DNA from 2 places in the Gemelliphila sp. 1F1 genome. Region 1 is predicted to be linked to the other one. Evidence: predicted binding sites of a transcription regulator. Region 1 holds the regulator's gene; the other holds the start of a gene.
The links. The regulator CtsR, encoded in region 1, represses protease genes until heat stress. The targets are predictions, from matches to a motif close to ATGGTCAATAAAGGTCAAACA.
Positions count from the first base shown of each region.

Region 1 (10,855 bases):
TAGGGTGTTAGGTAATTTATTACCAGCAATATTTACCTCTTTAATTGTATTTATTTATTTTTATAAAAGTAAAAATATTAAGATTAATCGAGATTATTTAATTTTTTCTTTGGGAATATCGATTCCATTAATTTTTCATAATCTGGGTCATAATATTTTGAATCAATTTGATAGAATAATGTTAGGAAAAATGTCGAGTTTACAACATGTTGCACTTTATAGTTTTGGTTATAATTTGGGATTAGTAATTCAAATAATATTAAATAGTCTTAATATAGCTTGGGTACCATGGTATTTCAAAGCAAAAAAAGAAAATGATCAATCTTTATCGTATTTTATACCTAGATATTTATTATTAGGATTACTTTTAACTTTAGGATATTTAACTATATTTCCAGAATTAGTTTTAATTATGGGTGGAGAAATATATAAAGATAGTGTTTACTTTATATCCTTAATTATAATAAGTTATTTTTTTGTATTCTTATACACATTCCCAGTAAATATACAATTTTATTACGAAAATACGAAATTGATACCATTAGGTACATTATTAGCTGGTTTATTAAACATAGTATTAAATTATTTTTTAATACCTATATTAGATGTTTATGGTGCTGCTCTATCTACAGTAATTTCATATTTCGTTCTTCTTGTAATTCACCACGTTATCACTAAAAAGTTATATAATTACACAGATGTTCGATTTTTTACATATATAGCTCTATCCATAATTGCACTGCTTTATTCACAGATAATGAATTATTTTATAGATAACTTAATAATACGATGGGGTATAGGTATATTAGTAGTATTCGTATATGTTTTATATTTTAGAAATGATATTTTTAATTTATTAAATAATATAAAGAAAAGAAATAAGATTAATTAGAGGAGAATTTTATGGTTTATATAATTGCGGAAATAGGCTGTAATCATAATGGAGATTTTAATTTAGCAAAAAAAATGGTTGATGTAGCTGTTGAGTGCGGAGTAGATGCAGTAAAATTTCAAACTTTTAAAGCTGATTTATTAATATCAAAATATGCACCAAAAGCCGAATATCAGAAGAAAACTACTGGTGAAGAAGATAGTCAATTAGAAATGACGCGAAAATTAGAATTAAGTTTTGATGAATATTTATTACTTAAAGACTATTGTCTAGCAAAAGGAGTTGATGTATTCTCAACACCTTTTGATGAGGTATCTTTAGATTTCTTGATAAGCACAGATATGCCTGTATATAAAATATCTTCTGGCGAAATAACTAATTTACCTTATTTAGAAAAAATAGGAAAGCAGAAAAAGAAAGTAATATTATCAACTGGAATGGCAACTATGGATGAAATTCATAATGCTATAAAAATTTTACAAGATAGTGGAACAGATGATATAAGTATCCTTCACTGTACTACAGAATATCCAACGCCTTATGATGCTTTAAATTTAAATGTAATTACTACTTTGAAAAAGGAATTTCCTAACTTAACTATAGGATATTCTGATCATAGCATAGGATCAGAAGTTCCTATAGCAGCTGCATCTTTAGGGGCTGAAATAATAGAAAAACATTTTACTTTAGATAATAATATGCCAGGACCAGATCATAAAGCTAGTGCTACTCCAGAAATATTACAAGCGTTAGTAAAAGGTATTAGAATTATTGAAAAATCTTTAGGAAGATTTGAAAAAATACCAGAACAGGTAGAAATTTCGAATAAAATAGTTGCTAGAAAATCTATAGTAGCGAAAAAGAATATAAAAAGAGGCGATACATTTACCGTAGATAATATTACAGTAAAACGCCCAGGAAACGGTATTTCACCTATGAATTGGTACAATATATTAGGTGAGATAAGCGAGGCTGATTTTGAAGAAGATCAAGTTATTAAGCATAGTAAATTTGAAGAACAAAATTAGGGGTATGCAATGAAAAATATTTGTGTAGTTACAGGATCTAGGGCTGAATACGGAATAATGAAGCCACTTATGATAAAATTATCAGAAGTACAAGATATTAATTTAGATGTAGTAGTTACAGCTATGCATCTTGAAGAAAAATATGGTTATACTTATAAACAAATAGAAGATGATGGTTTTAACATTATATCAAAAATAGATCTTAATTTAATAGATACTGAGAAAAAAACAGTAGCACATTCATTAGCCATTTTAAATGATGGATTGATAGAATTATTTGAACAACAAAAATATGATTTAGTAATAATATTAGGTGATAGATATGAGATGTTACCAGTAGCAAATGTTTGTTTAATATATAGTATACCTATATGCCATATTCATGGAGGAGAGAAAACGTTAGGGAATTTTGATGAGTTTATTAGACATGCTATTACTAAAATGAGTCATCTACATCTAGTCTCTACAGAGGAATTTAAAAATAGAGTTATTCAATTAGGAGAAAAGCCCAATACAGTTTTTAATATAGGTGCTATGGGTGTAGAGAATGTCTTGAAACAGAATTTTCTAACACGAGCAGAAATTGAAGCTAAATTAAATATAAAATTACAAGATGAATATTATGTTATTTTGTTTCATCCAGTAACTTTGGAATCTGGCTCAGCTGAAGATCAAATAAACAATTTAATTTCAGCATTGTCTAAAACAAACAAGCAATTATTGTTTATTGGTTCAAACTCTGATACTGATTCAGATAAAATAATGAATGTAATAAATAATTATGTTAAGAAAACAGATAATGCACATCTATTTTTATCATTAAGTACAAATATCTATCATTCATTATTAAAAAATTCAGTAGGACTTATAGGTAATTCTTCATCTGGATTAATAGAAGCACCGTCATTAAAAATACCTACACTGAATATAGGGAATAGGCAGTTAGGAAGAATATCAGGAAAAAGCGTTATCCATGTTGGTATTTCTGAAAAAGAGATTAGTTTAGGGCTCGCTTCTTTAGCTAATATAAGTGACTTTGATAATCCATATGAAAAGAGTAATTCATCAGAAAATGCAAAAAATATTATTATTAATTATTTAAATGATAATGGAGATAATCTAATAAAAGAATTTTACGACATTGATACAGAGGTTAAATTATGAGAAAAAAGGTAGCTTTTTTAGGGGCGGGTAGTTTTTCTGATGGGGTACTACCATGGTTAGATTTAGAAACATATGAATTTATGGGATATTTCGATGATAAAGATATAAAAAGTTATAGAGGATATCCAGTATTCGGTAAAATTTGTGAAGTTTTAGATTTTTTGAAAGATGGAAAAATTGATTGTGTTTTTATTACTATAGGAGATAATAAAAAACGTGCAGAAGTATTTAGTTTAGTTAGTGACAATTATTATGAAAAAATAATAAACGTAATTAGTAAACATAGTAATATTTTTTCTGAAGATAATATAAAAGGTCGTGGAATATTTGTAGGATTCAGTAGTTTTATAGGTGCAGATGTTAGTATATATGATAACTGTATAATAAATACTGGAGCCATAGTAGAACATCATACTATTATTGAAAAACATTGTAATATTACCCCTGGGGCTATTATAAATGGTATTTGTACCATAGGAGAAGGATGTTACATAGGAAGTGGCAGTGTTATTATCCAACTTATAGAATTAGCACCTTATACTACATTGGGAGCAGGAGCAGTAGTAGTTAAATCAATATTAGAAACTGGAACTTATGTAGGAATTCCTGCAAAAAAAATAAAATAGTTTTAAAGAGGTGATGGATTTTGAAAAATATTTCTTCTGCAGTATGTTTGATACCAGCACGATCAGGTTCAAAAGGACTACGCAATAAAAATATGCTATATTTATATGAAAAACCAATGATTTTTTATACTATTGATGCTGCAATAGATTCTGGTTGTTTTAGAAAAGAAGATATTTATGTAAGTACAGACTCACATATTTATAAAGAAATATGTGAGACCAAGGGTATAAATGTTATAATGCGTCCAGAAGAACTTTCGACAGACTTTACTACTTCTTACGAAGTTAATGAAGATTTTTTAAAAAACTTTTCTGATGATCAAGTATTTGTTCTTTTGCAACCTACCTCGCCTTTGCGAACTGCTCAAAATATAAAAGAGGCTATGAAACTATATATAGATAGCGATGCAGAAAATGTAGTAAGTTTTTCTAAAGTTGATAAGTCACCAGAACTATTTACAAGTTTAGATGATAATAATTATGCAGTAGATATTGTAGGTGTAGATACTAATTATAGACGACAAGATAAAAAAGATTTATTTGTACCTAATGGAGCAATATTTATAACTTCAAAAAAGAAATATATGCAAAATAAAAGTTATTTTACTAACAAGACAAAAGCTTATATAATGCCAAAAGAAGAATCTTTAGATGTTGATGATAGAGAAGATTTTGTTAATGTCATAGGAAGTATACTATTTAATTACAAACAAAGGGAATTAAATAGTAAAACTATGTATAAACAATTTTATATTGAAAAAAATAATGCTATAAAATATAATAATATTATTTTAGGTGATAGTAGAGCAGTATTACTACAATTGGAAAATTATGATAATCTTAGTATTGGTGGAGTTACTTTAGCAACAGTTGTAGAAAACTTGGATTGTATATTATGTAATAATAAAATAAAAAACATAGTTATCTCATTAGGAGTTAATGACTTGATTGCAGGATATGACGTTAATATTATTAAGGATAACTATAACATCTTGATACAAAAATTGTTGAAAAATAATATTAATATCTATATGTCAACAATAACATATACATTATTTAGAGAGAGTGTATCTAACAAAGATATTGAAGAATTAAATTTATATATACAAGATATTTGTAGAGTGTATAATATTCATTTAATAGACACAAATCAATCACTTTCAAAAAATAAAAATTTGGAGTATAAATACACTACAGATGGCTTACATTTTAATGAAGAAGGACAGAAAATTTTTAATAATATGTTTAAAGTATATTAGAAAATATATTTAAAGTAAAATGTATAGAAATATTTTTAAAAAGATGATATAATTTCAATAATATTCAAAAAAAGGAGATTGTTATATATGATGATACCAGGATATTACGGAATATCAGGAAGTTATTTACTTTATTTTGCATTAATAATGATAATTCCATTGTGGGCACAATGGAAAGTAAAAAGTGCCTACGGTAGATATAAAAAAGTAAAAACATTATCAGGATTAACAGGAAAAGAAGTTGCAGAAGCAATTATGCAAGCAAATGGAATAACAGATGTAAAAGTAGTCAGAGGAGAAGCTGAACTTTCAGATCACTACAATCCTTCAACTAATACAGTAGTATTATCACCTATAGTTTATTCACAACCAACGGTTGCATCAGTAGCTATTGCAGCTCATGAAGTTGGACATGTAATTCAAGATAAAGTTGCAGATTATAAACCTATGCGTTGGCGTCATGCATTAGTACCGTTAGCTAATCTAGGTGGTAACTTATCAATGATTTTCATCATGATTGGATTGGGACTTACTTATTTAATGAAAGCTGCTGGATCGTTTGGGATTACTATTGCATGGATAGGGGTAGGTCTTATGCTGTTTGCAGTATTGTTCCAAGTCGTAACATTGCCAGTAGAATTTGATGCATCTAAGAGAGCATTAGAGCAAGTAACAGATTTAGGAATAGTTAATGATCAAGAGCGTAGACACTGTAAAAAAGTTCTTTCTGCAGCGGCTATGACTTATGTTGCAGCAGCATTAGTAGCTCTTATGGAATTAATGAGATTTATTTTAATAATTTTAAATTCTAGTAATAATAGAGGATAAAAAATTTGAAGTGTGGATAATATGTTATTCGCACTTTCTTTTTATTTATATCATAAAGTTATTTAATTTTTTTAAAAAACTATTGACAAAATATTATTTTGAGTATAGAATTATAAAAAATAAATATTAATACATTGATGAAGAGTAGTATTTTAAGTTTTGATTAAAGCGAGCTAATGTTGGTGGAAGGTTAGTATTATAATTTGGAAGAACGTACTTCGGAGTAATTTATTGAAAAATAATTGGTATTTCTGCCTTAAAGAACTAGAGTGGGTATAATAATTTATATCAAGAAGAGTGGCAACGCGAAAAATTCGTCTCTTTGTAAGCATTAGCTTATAAAGAGATTTTTTTATTGTCAAATTGCCTATCGACTTTGAATAAATTTATTACTAAAAAGAGTGGTACCGCGTTAATGACGTCTCTTTGCAAATTTTGCAAAGAGATTTTTTATTTTGTAATTAATTATTTATAAGGAGGAAAAAAATGAAAAAGTTTTATATGTTTTTATTATCAATTGTTTTGATAATAATTAGTGTTGGTTGTAGTGAAGATAATACTAATAGATTGGATAAAATAAAGAAAAAAGGAAAGATTACTCTTGCAGTATCTCCAGATTATCCACCTTATGAATTTTTCACTTCGGAAGATGGAGAAATTAAGGTTGTAGGTGCAGATATTTATTTAGCTGAAGAAATTGCTAAGAAATTAGATGTAGAATTAGAAATAGTTCAATTATCATTTGATTCATTATTACCAGCTTTGACATCTGGTAGGGTTGATATGGTAATTTCTGGGATGAATCCATCTGAAGAAAGACGAAAAGTTGTAGATTTCTCTAACAATTATTATGTAGGAGGAAGTGCGTTTATTATTAATAAAAATAAGGATGATATAAAATCATTAGAGGAATTAAAAACAAAAAAAATTGCAGTTCAAAAAGGATCTATTCAAGAGAAATATTTATTAGATGAATTAGGATTAGATAGAGATAATATTCAATCACTTTCAGATGTACCTAACTTACTACAAGATTTGAAAAATAATAATGTAGATGCGGTATTTTTAGCAGAAGATGTTAGTAAAATTTCTTTAAAGAAAGAAGATAGTTTAACTATTAGTAGTTTTGTTTTAGAAAAAGATGCTGAGTCAGATGGGTTAGCTATAGCTTTTAAAAAAGGAAATAATGATACTTTATTAACAGAAGTTAACAAAGTAATCGATGAAATAGTTGAGAATAATAAATTTGAAGAACAATTAATAAAATATGGCGAATTAGTTGCCAAGTATTAAGGAGGATTATTATGTTTAATTTTTTATCAGAGTACTATAAGATGTATATAGATGCCACGATAACAACTTTGGAAGTTTCATTTTTGGCATTACTAATAGGGGTAATTTTAGGAATTATAATATGTATAGCTAAAATAGGAACTATCAAAGTTTTTAAGTATATAGCAGTAGTTTATGTTGAAATAATTAGAAATACCCCTATACTAGTCCAAATAATGATAATTTATTTTGCATTGCCAGAGGTAGGTATATCTTTTTCACCTTTTGTGTCTGCGGTTATAGCTTTAGCATTAAATTCGGCAGCTTATGTTAGTGAAATATTAAGAGCAGGTATAAATGCGATTGATAAAGGTCAAATGGAAGCTGGACGTTCATTAGGACTTAATTACTACCAAACAATGAAATTAATTATTCTTCCTCAAGCGTTTAAAAATAGTTTGCCTGCATTAGGTAATGAATTCATATCATTAGTTAAAGAATCGTCTATAGTTTATTTTGTAGGAGTTGGAGATATTATGTTTGCAGCTAATTCTATAAAAAATGCGACTTACGAAACTTTTGGACCATACATAATTGCAGCGTTGATTTATTTTGTAATAACATCATTATTGTCACAAGCAGTTAAAAAACTTGAGAAAAAATTTGAAAGTTAAGGAGAATTATTATGATAATAGAAGTGAAAAATTTGACAAAAAATTTTAAAAATAATGAAGTGTTAAAAGGAATTAACTTTGAAATAAAAAAAGGAGAGAAAGTTGTTATCTTAGGATCTAGTGGTAGTGGAAAAAGTACAGCACTAAGATGTTTAAATTTATTAGAAAAACCTAATTCAGGACAAATATTATACAATAATAAAAATATATTGGATAAAAACTATGATATTAATAGTCATAGAGAAAAGGTAGGGATGGTATTCCAAAATTTTAATTTATTTAATAATATGACTGTTTTAGAAAATATAATGTTAGCTCCAAAGACGTTGCATAAAAATAAATCATTAGAAGAAATAAAATCACAATCTTTGAAGTTATTGAAAAGAGTAGGGCTAGAAGAAAAGCAAGATAGCTATCCAAACAACCTTTCTGGAGGACAAAAGCAACGTGTTGCAATAGCTAGAGCATTAGCTAATGATCCAGAAGTATTATTATTTGATGAACCAACTAGTGCTCTTGATCCGGAAATGGTAAAAGAAGTATTAGAGGTAATAAAAGAACTTTCAGAAGATGGATTAACTATGATAATTGTTACTCATGAGATGAATTTTGCAAAAGAAGTTGCAGATAGAGTAATGTTTATGAGTTATGGGATTATTCTTGAAGAAGGAACTCCTGATGAAATATTTAATAATGCAAAAGAAGAGAGAACTAAAGAATTTTTCAGTAAAATTTTATAGAAAAAAATAATGTGTAGGTAATATAACTACGCATTATTTTTTTGTATTAAAGTGATTATGTAGTAGAATTTTAAATTCATTTATAGTATAATAATACAAAGGTCAATTTTAGTCAATCAAGGAGGTTGATATAATGAATAATATGACGGACATTATAGAACAATATATAAAAGAGTTGTTAAATAATTCTGATGAAGATTTCATAACATTAAAAAGAAGTAATGTTGCCGAAAAATTTGACTGTGTTCCGTCGCAATTAAATTATGTAATAAAAACAAGATTTACTCCGGAACACGGTTTTACAATAGAGAGTAAAAGAGGCGGTGGTGGTTTTATAAGAATTACTAAAATCACTATTCATAACAATGCAGATTATCTAGATTATCTAATAGAAACTATTAATAATGAATCGTTAGAAAATATTGATTATATAAAAATATTGAAAATATTAAAAAATGAAAATTATATAAACTACTTTGATTTTGAAATTATGGGAACAGCATTTAGTAGACTATTGTCAAACTACCAAAACTTAGAACGATACATAATTGATAAGGATAATTTGGAAATTGCTAGAATAGAAACTCTTCAAAATCTGAAAGAAATGTTAATTGATTTCATAACAACAATAAAATATAGTAAGGAGAATAAATAATGTATATTAGATTTAATGAATCGGCTTTAATGGTACTTACAAATTCTAAAAAAGAAACGAAATCTTTTGGACTTAGAGCCGTTGGAACTGAACATTTATTACTTGCGATTTTATCGACTGATGGTTTAGGTAAGAAAGTTTTAAATAGATATGGTGTATCTTATAATGATTTTAAAAAAGAAGTTGAGAAATTTTATGAAGTTGAGTTAAAAGAAACGCCATTTTATAATGATGTGCTAATGACAAAGGAATATACTAATGGTGCAATAAAAACTATTGAACAAAGCCAAAATTTTGCAGATGATACTAGAAGTTTTGTAGTTAGTAGCGAACATTTACTATTATCGTTACTTAGTCAGTATGATAGTACGGCAGTAAAAATATTAAAAGATATAAAAAATATTAACGTAGATGCTTTGATTATTGAATTAACAAATTTATTAAAACAAAATCAAGGATTATTTTCAAAATTATTTGATACATTTAGAAACGTTGAAGAACAAGAAGATACTTCGAACCAAACTGAATTATTAAATTCTTTAGCTAAAGATTTAACTAAAGAAGCTTTGCATAACAAATTGGATCCTGTAGTAGCTCGCGATTCTGAAATAACTAGAATGATTGAGATATTAAATAGGAGAACAAAAAATAATCCAGTATTAATAGGGGAGCCAGGCGTTGGTAAAACTGCCATAGTAGAAGGATTAGCGCAAAGAATAGTATCACAAAATATTCCTAGTAATCTTCTAGGAAAAAGAGTTATGGTACTAGATATGGGAACGCTACTTGCTGGTACTAAATATCGAGGAGAATTTGAAGAACGTTTAAAAAATATAATAAATGAGATAGAAACAGCAGGAAATATTATTTTATTTATAGATGAAATTCATACAATTATAGGAGCAGGTGGAACAGAAGGAAGTGCAGATGCTTCTAATATTTTAAAACCTGCTTTGTCAAGAGGAACTATTCAAGTAATTGGAGCTACAACAATAGAAGAATATAGAAAATACTTTGAACGTGATGCTGCTCTAGAAAGAAGATTCCAACCTATTAAAGTAGAAGAACCTAAAGATAATGATTCTGTTGAAATTTTGAAAGGTTTACGTCATAAGTACGAAGAACATCATAATGTAGAAATTACAGATGCAGCTTTGGAGGCTGCAGTTAAGTTAAGTAGTACATATATAAATGATAGATTTTTACCAGATAAGGCAATTGACCTTATAGATGAAGCTAGTTCAAAAGTTAAGTTAAAATTTTATAAGTCTCCAGAAGAACTAAAAGAATATGAAGATGAACTTAATAAATTGAATATTGAGAAAGATGCAGCAGTTTTAAATCAAGAATTTGAAATAGCAGCTCAAAAACGTGATGAAATAAACGAAGTGGTCAAAAAAATTGAAGATTTTAAAATTAGTTGGCAAGATAATCTATCAAAAGAGAAAATTATTATTACTGATGAGCATATAGCTGAAGTTTTAGCAACATGGACAGGAATACCAGTAACAAAACTTAATCAAACAGAAAGTGAAAAACTGTTGAACCTTGAAGATACATTGCATCAGCGAGTGATCGGACAAGATGATGCAGTAATAAGCCTTGCAAAATCTATCCGAAGAGCTAGAAGTGGTTTTAAAGATGAAAATAGACCTATAGGAAGTTTTATTTTTTTAGGACCAACAGGTGTAGGAAAAACAGAACTAGCTAAAAGTTT
Region 1 covers NZ_JBXHBE010000001.1:436,715-447,569, reverse strand. Annotated here, with positions in the region: gene AC1XWJ_RS02115 (oligosaccharide flippase family protein) at 1-892, shown strand, start outside; gene neuB (N-acetylneuraminate synthase) at 904-1,920, shown strand; gene neuC (UDP-N-acetylglucosamine 2-epimerase) at 1,930-3,084, shown strand; gene AC1XWJ_RS02100 (NeuD/PglB/VioB family sugar acetyltransferase) at 3,081-3,710, shown strand; gene AC1XWJ_RS02095 (cytidylyltransferase domain-containing protein) at 3,731-4,969, shown strand; gene AC1XWJ_RS02090 (zinc metallopeptidase) at 5,060-5,797, shown strand; T-box leader at 5,923-6,122, shown strand; gene AC1XWJ_RS02085 (transporter substrate-binding domain-containing protein) at 6,284-7,090, shown strand; gene AC1XWJ_RS02080 (amino acid ABC transporter permease) at 7,102-7,743, shown strand; gene AC1XWJ_RS02075 (amino acid ABC transporter ATP-binding protein) at 7,758-8,483, shown strand; gene AC1XWJ_RS02070 (CtsR family transcriptional regulator) at 8,617-9,138, shown strand; gene AC1XWJ_RS02065 (ATP-dependent Clp protease ATP-binding subunit) at 9,138-10,855, shown strand, end outside.

Region 2 (10,855 bases), 230 kb from region 1:
ATGATTTATTTAGCTAGATTTATCAGCGGTATATTTGTTAGTACTGCTTTGATAAAAAGATTTGGACTACATATGTCATATAAAGTAATTGGATTATCTGGTTTTGTGATAGTATTATTTTATGGATTCGTTGATAATAAAATAAATTTATTTTTGGTAACATTTTTATTCGGGTTAACTTATTTTAGTTTAACACCACTTACAGAAACAACATCATCACTTTTTCTTAAAGAAGGAAATGTAGATTATGGTAAGGTTAGAGTTTTTGGCTCTATTAGTTTTATGACTATAGGTATAATAGTAGGAAGTGTTTTAGGTTATATTAGTAATAACTATATATTTTATGTTTTAGCGAGTTTAGTGTTTATTTACTTTATGTTTACATTAATGCCGACTCCTGATTTGTTAAAAAATGTAGATTCATATAGTAATAATTCTAAACGAACATCTAAACAGTTTATTTGGCTTAAGAATGATAGAAATGCAATATTGTTGATTTTGACATTTTTCTTTTTACAACTTAGTCATGCAGCATATAATAATTATAGTGTTTTATACCTTGAAGGTATGAACATTTCATTAAAGTGGTTAACAGGATTAATAGTTAACATTTCGGTTATATCAGAGATACTATTTTTTATATTTTCTAATAAATTGCCTAGAAATATTAGCGCAAGGAAATTTTTAATATTTGCTTGTGCGACTGCAGCTTTTAGGTGGTTAATGCTAGGTTTGTTTGAAAATGTATATGTTTTTATCTTTATGCAAACATTACACGCAATAACTTTTGCCTTAGCTCAAATATCTTTTATTTTATTACTTAATAGTAAATTTAATTCAGAAAAAACACTAGAAATGCAAAATTTATACAGTGCAGTAGGATTTCAATTAAGTGCATTTTTGGGTATGTATATGGTAGGATTTATATGGGACATTAGTACTAACTTAGTATTCCTTGTGTCATCGGGGGTTGCTTTTATCTCATTAATAATTGCTAGTAGATTGAAATTTTAATATTTATATAAAAAGGTGTAATGCTATTTTTCGTTACACCTTTTTCATTAGTCTCAATTCAAAAAATATTACATTTTAGAAAACAAGTCTGAGTATTTAGACTTTACAATTATTTTTTCATCTGATATAGGATGATTTAACTCAATTTTTAAAGCTCCTAAATACATATTAGGATAGTTAATATAATCTTTTGAATAAAGTTTATCACCAATAATAGCATTTTTCAAATATGCTAGATGAACTCTTATTTGATGAGTTCGTCCAGTTTCTAAAGAAATTTCAATTTTGTAAAAATTATTTTTTGTTTTTGTACATGATAAAATATTAGTAATTGCTATTTTTCCATTATTGGTAACAGCCATTTTATTCTTTTCAGTATTACTTCTTCCGATTTTGGTTGTTATTGTTTGAGGGCGAATACTATTTTTAACAATAGCATTGTAATATCTTTTTATGTATTTATTTTCTAAATTGTAATCAAGTTTTGATTTTACTAGAGGAGTTTTTGCAAAAATAACCAATCCGCATGTATCTATATCTAATCTGTGTATTGGCTCTAAGTAGTTATAATTTTTTATTAAGTAGTTAACCAATGCATTGTTTTCTATATTAATGTCGTTAGGATGAGTTTTCATACCGAACGGCTTAGAAGCTATTAGAATAAAGTCATCTTCATATTCAATATCAATATTTATATTATTGTTATTAATATATGTAGAATTAGCTAATTGAATAGTTATTTCTAAAATATCGTTTTTATATATTTTTTCGTATAAATTAACATTCTTACCATTAATGAATATTCCGTCTTTAGCCATATTTAATATATGAACATTTTTTTTAGACAATAGTAAAAAATTTAATAAATATTCACGTAAGGTAGGATAATTATCATTAATTATAAATTTCATAAAATAAGTCCTTTGTATTAATCTAGATTGTTATTCTAACATTTTTTTTATTTAAAGTAAAATTTTTTAAAAAAACTATTGTCAAAATTGGTCAAAAGGTGTATAATATTTTTATAGTCAAAAAAGGTCAAAACAAAATTGACTATATTGGAGGTTAATTATGGATATAAATAGTTTAACTAATAGTGTCAAAGAAATTTTGTCAAAGGCACAACAAAAAGCAATAGAATTAAAAAGTCAAAGTATAACAAGTGAAATGATAATTTATGAAGCTACTAAAAATATTAATTTGTATAGTGATATTCTGACAAGAATTAATGTTAACAAAGAAAAACTCTTGTCTGAATTAGATAATGAAATGAGAAAAATAAATTCAGTAGTTGGTGATAATATAAGCTATGGTTCTTATATAAGTAATGATGCTAATAACTTAATGCAAGAAGCCAATAAACTAAAAGATAAGTATGAAGATAAGTTTATTTCTTGTGAACACTTGTTATTAGCTAGTTATATAACTAACAGTATTTTTAAAAATAATTTAGATAATGTAACAACATTGGAAAAATTGACAAAAGTCATTGATGATATTAGAGGAGGCAAAAAAGTTATGAATGAAAATCCAGAAAATAGCTATGAAGTATTAGAAAAATATGGACGTGATTTAGTATCAGAGGTTAAATTAGGAAAGATAGATCCTGTTATTGGTAGAGATGATGAAATTAGAAATGTAATAAGAATTTTATCAAGAAAAACTAAAAATAATCCTGTTTTAATAGGGGAACCGGGTGTAGGTAAAACAGCAATAGTAGAAGCACTAGCTCAAAGAATAGTTAAAGGGGATGTACCAGAAGAATTAAAAAATAAGATTATATTTGAATTGGATTTAACTAGTTTAGTAGCTGGAGCTAAATACAGAGGTGAGTTTGAAGAACGTTTAAAAGCAGTACTAAAAGAAATTAAAGAAAAAGAAGGGAATATAATTTTATTTATTGATGAAATTCATATGTTAGTTGGTGCTGGTAAAACAGATGGTGCCATGGACGCAGGAAATATATTGAAGCCAATGCTAGCTAGAGGAGAATTACATTGTATTGGTGCTACAACATTAAATGAATATAGAAATTATATTGAAAAAGATTCAGCATTAGAAAGAAGATTCCAAAAAGTATTAGTAAAAGAACCGACAGTTGAGGATACAATTTCTATTTTACGCGGTTTAAAAGAAAGATTTGAGGTTTATCATGGCGTAAAAATTTCAGATAGAGCCATAGTAGATGCTGCAGAACTTTCTAATAGATATATAACGGATAGATTTTTACCAGATAAAGCCATTGATTTAATAGATCAAGCTTGCGCTACAATAAAGACAGAAAATTCGTCGAATCCCGAAGAGTTAGATATTATTAATAGAAAAGTTATGCAATTAGAAATAGAAGAAAAAGCATTGAAATCAGAAACTGATGAAGTATCCAAAAAACGTTTAGAAAATCTCATTGAAGAACTAGCTAGTTTGCGAGAAGAACAATCATATCTTCAACTGCAAGTCGATAAAGAAAAAGAAAAAATATCTAAAATTAGTAAATTGAGATCTGATATAGATAGTAAAAAATTAGAATTAGAAAGAGCAGAAAATAATTATGATTTGGAATTAGCATCAGAGCTTAAATATTCAGTACTACCAAAATTAGAAGCAGAATTATTAGAATTAGAAGAAAATGCAAAAGAAGATGATTATAAATTGTTAAAACAAGAAGTAACAGAAGACGAAATAGGTTATATAGTAAGTCAAGTAACCGGAATTCCAGTTACTAGATTAGTAGAAACAGAAAAAGAGAAATTACTTAATCTATCATTTGCACTACATAAGAAAGTAATAGGACAAGATGAAGCTGTGAATAGTGTTACTAATGCTATACTTCGTTCTAGAGCTGGGATTTCTGATCCTAATAGACCTATAGGAAGTTTCTTATTCTTAGGGCCTACTGGAGTAGGTAAAACAGAATTAGCAAAAGCTTTAGCACTTAATCTTTTTGATGACGAAAAAAATATTGTTAGAATAGATATGAGTGAATATATGGAGAAACATTCTGTTAGTAGATTAATAGGAGCTCCTCCGGGATATGTAGGTTATGAAGAAGGTGGTCAACTGACAGAAAGTGTTCGTAGAAATCCATACAGCATAATATTATTGGATGAAGTAGAAAAAGCTCATACAGATGTATTTAATATCTTGTTACAACTATTAGATGAAGGTACATTAACAGATTCTAAAGGAGTAGTAGTTGATTTCAAAAATACAATTATAATAATGACATCAAATATCGGATCTATGAATTTATTAGAAGAGGCTAATGACGGAGAAATTACAGAAGAAACGAGAAAAAATGTAATTAATCAACTTTATGGATATTTCAAGCCAGAAATATTAAATCGTATGGATGATATTATAATATTTAAACCATTATCTGAAAATAATATTAAAGATATAACTAAAAAACTTTTATCAGAATTAGTTCTAAGATTAGAAAAACAAAATGTTAATCTTACTTATACTGAAAATGTTATTGATTGGATAGCTACTGGAGGATATGATATGAAATTTGGAGCTAGACCATTGAAGAGATTTATTCAAAGTAACATAGAAAATGAACTTGCTATAGAAATTATTAAGCAGGGTATAGAAGACAATTCAACAATTAATCTTGATTATAATGATAAGTTAATAATAAATATTAAATAGATATTTGTAAAAAGGTTTTATTAAGTTAAAACCTTTTTTATTTGTTAAGTTGAAAGTTATTTAATTTTTATTTTTTATGTTATAATTAAATAAAATTTTGTTAGAGGTATAAAATGGAAAATGTTACATTGCGTTTTGTAAGAGAAGATGATGCACAACAGTTACTAGATATTTATGATTATTATGTAGAAAACACTGCTATAACTTTTGATTATATAACGCCTACTGTTAATGAGTTTAAAGATAGAATTAATAAAATAACCAAAACATATCCTTTTTTAGTTGCTCAAAAAGGTAATACTATAATAGGTTATGCATATGTTAATACTTTTAAAGACAGAAAAGCTTATGATTATACTGTAGAATTATCTATTTATGTAGATAGAAGAAACGTAAATTCTGGAGTAGGTAAGTTACTTTATACTAAATTAGAAGAAATTTTATACGAACAAAATATTGTTAATATAACATCGTGTATTACTTATCCAAATGAACAAAGTGAAATTTTTCATAAAAAATATGGATATGAAAAAGTAGCACATTTCAGAAGAGTAGGATATAAGTTTAATAATTGGTATGATGTAGTTTGGTATGAAAAATCTATTTTACAACATAATAAAAATATGAAAGATATAAAGAATATAAATGATTTAAAGATTAGATTTAATTAAAAGAGGTAAAAATGAAGAATTTAGAAGATAAAGTAAAAAAATATTATGAAGATTATGAAGTAATGCCATTTATATCTCCTAGTAGAGATTTGGAAAAATGGTTAAAAGAAGTAGAGCTTTCTAAAAGTAAGTTAGTACCTAAAAAAAATATGGAAATAACAACAGAAGGTTTAATAGCAGGAGATATAATTCTCTTGTGGAGAATAGATTTTGGCACTTTTACTACGGATAGTATAAAACCGGGAATGTATCCAAAATATTTTGAATATAGTTATGGTATAGATGCTCCATATAATTTAGAATTATTGGTAAAAAATGGATATGTTACAATAAATAATATAAAAGATTCTCTAGAACATACGACAATGGCAGTTTTGAAGAATATTTTAAAAACTAAAAATATAACAGGAATTTCAAAAATGAAGAAAGATGATGTTCATAAATCTATTAAAGATAATTTTTCAGAAGAAGAATTATCTGAGTATATAAATGTGGTAGGATATTCTCTAACAGATAAAGGAAGAAGAGCATTAGCTAATAATTCTGATATTGTAGATAAGCATCCTAAGAAAAAATTTTAGTAAATACAGATAAGATGGGAGTGATATTATGAAAATAGCTGTAATTGCAGGAACAGCTAAAGATACACAAATGGGTGTAAATATTTTAAAAGAAAATAATTATAACGATTTAATAGTTATTGAAAATACAAAAACACCTAACGAGCAAACTTTATTTCAAATATCTACTTCAGAGTATAAAGAAAAGATTATTAGTAGTCATATAAAATACATAATAGAACAGGATTGTACCAATCTTTTTGTATATTGTAATTCATTGAGTGCTTCTGTAGATTTTGACAAATTAGCAAAAAAGTATAATATAAATATTATTACACCACTTCATATTTATAGAAATCTAGCTAAAGATATAAAAAATGTAGTAGTATTAAGTGCTAATGCTCAAGGATTAGCCGGTATAGAGAAAGTCATGTTTGAAGTTAATGAGAACATTAATATTGTGGGAATAACTATGCTTGATATGGTTAGAGATATTGAATTAGGAAAAAATTCTAATATAATTTCAGAAAAGTTTAATTTTGATTTTTTAGCAGAATATATTAATAGCTTAGCAGTTGAGAAAGTTATTTTAGGATGTACACATTTTCCATATATAGCTAACGAATTATCTCAAAAATTGTCAAAAAGTGTAGAAATTGTTGATCCTACTTGTTATATGCTAGAACTGTTAAAAAGAAAGTAGAAAATTGCAAATATAATTTTTATGTGAGGAGATTTTATGTACGCTTATATAAGAGGATATGTGAGGGAAATAAACCCTAATAACGTAGTTATAGACAATAATGGAATAGGATATGAATTAATTGTAGCTAATCCTTATGAATATAAATTAGATGAAGAAACTACTGTTTATATTAGTCAGCAAGTAAGAGAAGATTCTAATACTTTGTATGGATTTCAAACTAAAAATCAAAAAAAAGTGTTTTTATTACTACTTAAAGTAAAAGGAGTAGGTCCCAAAAGTGCATTAGCAATTTTAGCGGGAGCTAATAGCGAAGAAATTATACAAGCTATAAATAGCTCTGATGTAACCTATATGACTAAATTTCCTGGAATTGGAAAGAAATCTGCTCAGCAAATAATCCTTGATTTGCAAGGAAAAATTGACTTTATAAATATTAATAGTATGAGTAAGAAAAACAATCCTATTTTGGAAGATGCTATGTTGGCGTTAGAAGCACTAGGATTCACAAAAAAAGAGCTAACTAAAATAGAAAAACAATTGGCTACATACAATTATAATAAAGCGGATGAATATGTAAAGGTTGGATTAAAGTTATTAACCAAATAATATAATATATATGGAGGTATTATGGAAGAAAGAATACTATCAAATAATCAAAATAATGATGAAGAACCTCAAGAACAAAGCTTACGTCCACAATATTTAGATCAATATATAGGTCAAGAACAAATAAAGGAAAATTTGAAAATATTTATAGAAGCGGCAAAACTTAGAAATGAAGTATTGGATCATTGCTTAATTTATGGACCACCTGGGTTAGGAAAGACAACTCTTGCTACTATAATAGCCAATGAAATGAATGTTAATATAAGGTATACTTCAGGGCCAGCAATAGAAAAATCAGGAGATTTGGCAACTATACTTACAAGTTTAGAACCAGGAGATGTTCTATTTATTGATGAAATTCATAGAATTAATAGGGCTATTGAAGAAATATTATATTCTGCTATGGAAGATTTTTGTTTAGATATAGTAATAGGAAAAGGAGAGGAATCAAGAAGTATAAGGATAGAACTGCCACCATTTACTTTAATAGGTGCTACAACGAGAGCAGGAGCATTGACAGCACCACTTAGGGATAGATTTGGAGTACACTGCCGTCTAGAATTTTATGAAATATCTGATTTACAAACAATATTAGCTCGTAGTGCTAACATTTATGGATGTAATATAAATGAAGGTAGTACATACCAAATAGCTATGAGATCAAGAGGAACCCCTAGAATTGCTAACAGACTTCTAAAAAGAGTTAGAGATTTTGCTCAGGTAAAAAATGCAGGATTAATTAATGAAGAAATAGCCATATCTTCTCTTAACTTATTACAAGTAGATTCTAGTGGATTAGACAATATTGATTATAAGATATTGGAATGTTTAGTAAAAAGATATGAAGGAAGAGCAGTAGGATTAGAAACTATTGCGATAACAATAGGAGAAGAAAGTATAACTATCGAAGATGTCTATGAGCCTTATTTAGTTAAAGAAGGATTTATAGAAAGAACTCCAAGAGGAAGAAAAGCAACAGCGAAAGCATATGCTCATTTAGGGGTTGATTATAAAATTATATAGAAAGGAGCAGTGAATGATAGATAGCAAACAATTTATAAATACAAGGCATAAAAATCAAAAAATAAATTATGATAATGTACTTAAAGAATTAATTAAAGAGTGGCAAAAACAAGAAATAAAGCCTAAATTATTAATACATTCTTGTTGCGCTCCTTGTAGTACTTATGTTTTGGAATATTTGTCAGAAATAAGTGATATAACTATTTTTTTCTCAAATTCTAATATTCATCCTAAAGAAGAATACATCAAACGTATGTTAGTACAAAAAGATTTTATAGAAGAATTTAATGAGAGAAATGCTACAAAAATTAAATTTATAGCTGATGAATATTCTCCTAGTAAGTTTGTAAAAGCTGTAAAAGGATATGAGAATGAAAGAGAAGGTGGAGAGAGATGTCATATTTGTTATGAAATGCGTCTTGATTCTGCAGCAAAAAAAGCCTATGAGTTAGGATATGATTATTTTGCATCAGCATTAACTTTAAGTCCTAAAAAAAATGCACAGATTATTAATGAGAGTGGATACGAATTACAAGAAAAAATAGAAGTCTTTTACTTACCATCTGATTTTAAAAAAAATAATGGTTATAAACGCTCTATTGAAATGTGTGAAGATTACAATATTTATAGACAATGCTACTGTGGATGTGTATTCGCTGCTAAAGATCAAGGTATCGATTTCAAAGAAATTAATAAAAATGCTAAGGAACACAATATACAACATAAAGATTATGCAAAATATAAATCTTTATTGAAAACAGGAACAAAATTATTGTAAAACTATGCGTTGAAAATAAAATTTTCAAAATAAAGTTATTATTAATATTAAATTACTGTTTAAGTATATAATATTTTGTTTTCATAATAAATTTTCATAATCACATTATAATAAAGTAATATTAAAAAAGAAAGTGGTAACAAACAGTTTATACTAGTAATGAAATCATTATAAAACACTTGTAAATATCGCAGTCATGTGCTATTATAACAATGTACAATATTTAATATTAAAGGAGAATAACACTATGTTAAAAAGAGAATACAAAGTAATAGATGAAACAGGAATCCACGCTAGACCAGCTACGCTTTTGGTACAAGCTGCTTCTAAATTTGAATCTACTATAGAGTTAGAATTTAAAGGACGTAAAGTTAACCTGAAATCAATAATGGGAGTTATGAGCCTTGGTGTTGGAAAAGATGCAGATATAGTTATTTATACAGATGGAAGTGATGCAGAAGAAGCTATGAATGCAATCGAAGAAACAATGAAGAAAGAAGGATTAATCTAATATGTTAGAATTGAAAGGTATTGCCGCATCACAAGGTATATCTTTTGCGAAAGCATATATTTTTGTTGAACCTAATCTTTCTATAACAGAAAGAAAGATTTCTAATGTTGCAGAAGAAGTTGCAAAATTTGATTCAGCGGTAGAGGTATCAAAAAAAGAATTAAGTATAATTAAAGATAAAGCATTAGAAAACTTAGGAGCCGATAAAGCTGCAATTTTTGAAGCACATCTATTAATTTTAGATGATCCGGAATTTATAGGAACTGTAAGAACAGACATAGAATCTAAAGAAATTAATGCTGAATATGCATTAAAAGAAACTTCTGATATGTTTGTATCTATGTTTGAAGCTATGGATAATGAATATATGAAAGAACGTGCTGCTGATATACGAGATGTATCTAAGAGAGTACTAGCTCATTTATTAGGTGTAGATTTACCAAATCCTAGCTTAATTGACGAAGAAGTTATAGTTATTGCTGAAGATTTAACACCTTCTGACACTGCGCAACTTAACAAACAATTTGTTAAAGGTTTTGCAACAAACATAGGAGGAAGAACTTCTCACTCTGCTATTATGGCACGCTCTTTAGAAATTCCAGCTGTAGTAGGAACAGGTAATATAACGGAGCAAGTAAGTAATGGAGATAACTTAATAATAGATGGTTTAGACGGAATTTTAGTCGTTAATCCATCAGAGGAAGTAGTTACAGAATATAAACAAAAATTAGCAGAATTTGAAGCGAAAAAAGCTGAATGGGCTAAATTGTTAACTGAGAAAACTGTGAGTAAAGATGGTCACGAAGTTATTTTAGCAGCTAATATTGGAACACCAGCAGATTTAGAAGGTGTAAAAAATAATGGTGGAGAAGCAGTAGGTCTATATAGAACAGAATTCTTATATATGGGAAGAGATCAACTACCTACAGAAGAAGAACAGTTTGAGGCTTATAAAGCTGTTTTAGAAGGTATGGGAGATAAACCAGTAGTAGTTCGTACACTTGATATAGGTGGAGATAAAGAATTACCTTACTTAGATTTACCAAAAGAAATGAACCCATTTTTAGGATATAGAGCTATAAGACTTTGTTTAGACAAAACAGATTTATTTAGAACACAACTAAGAGCATTATTACGTTCATCTGTGTACGGTAAACTTTGTGTAATGTTCCCTATGATAGCAACATTGCAAGAATTTCGTTCTGCTAAAGCATTGTTCTTAGAAGAAAAAGAAAAACTTGTTGCAGAAGGAATACCTGTAAGTGATGATATTGAATTAGGTATAATGGTAGAAATTCCGTCAACTGCAGTGATAGCGGACTTATTTGCAAAAGA
Region 2 covers NZ_JBXHBE010000001.1:204,813-215,667, forward strand. Annotated here, with positions in the region: gene AC1XWJ_RS00905 (MFS transporter) at 1-1,014, shown strand, start outside; gene AC1XWJ_RS00910 (RluA family pseudouridine synthase) at 1,083-1,925, opposite strand; gene AC1XWJ_RS00915 (ATP-dependent Clp protease ATP-binding subunit) at 2,086-4,665, shown strand; gene AC1XWJ_RS00920 (GNAT family N-acetyltransferase) at 4,779-5,336, shown strand; gene AC1XWJ_RS00925 (hypothetical protein) at 5,348-5,917, shown strand; gene AC1XWJ_RS00930 (glutamate racemase) at 5,946-6,599, shown strand; gene ruvA (Holliday junction branch migration protein RuvA) at 6,636-7,208, shown strand; gene ruvB (Holliday junction branch migration DNA helicase RuvB) at 7,230-8,231, shown strand; gene AC1XWJ_RS00945 (epoxyqueuosine reductase QueH) at 8,245-9,009, shown strand; gene AC1XWJ_RS00950 (phosphocarrier protein HPr) at 9,257-9,520, shown strand; gene ptsP (phosphoenolpyruvate--protein phosphotransferase) at 9,522-10,855, shown strand, end outside.
Region 2: AC1XWJ_RS00915 (ATP-dependent Clp protease ATP-binding subunit) is a predicted target of CtsR. The motif match lies at 2,039-2,059, and genes of this name have one in related genera.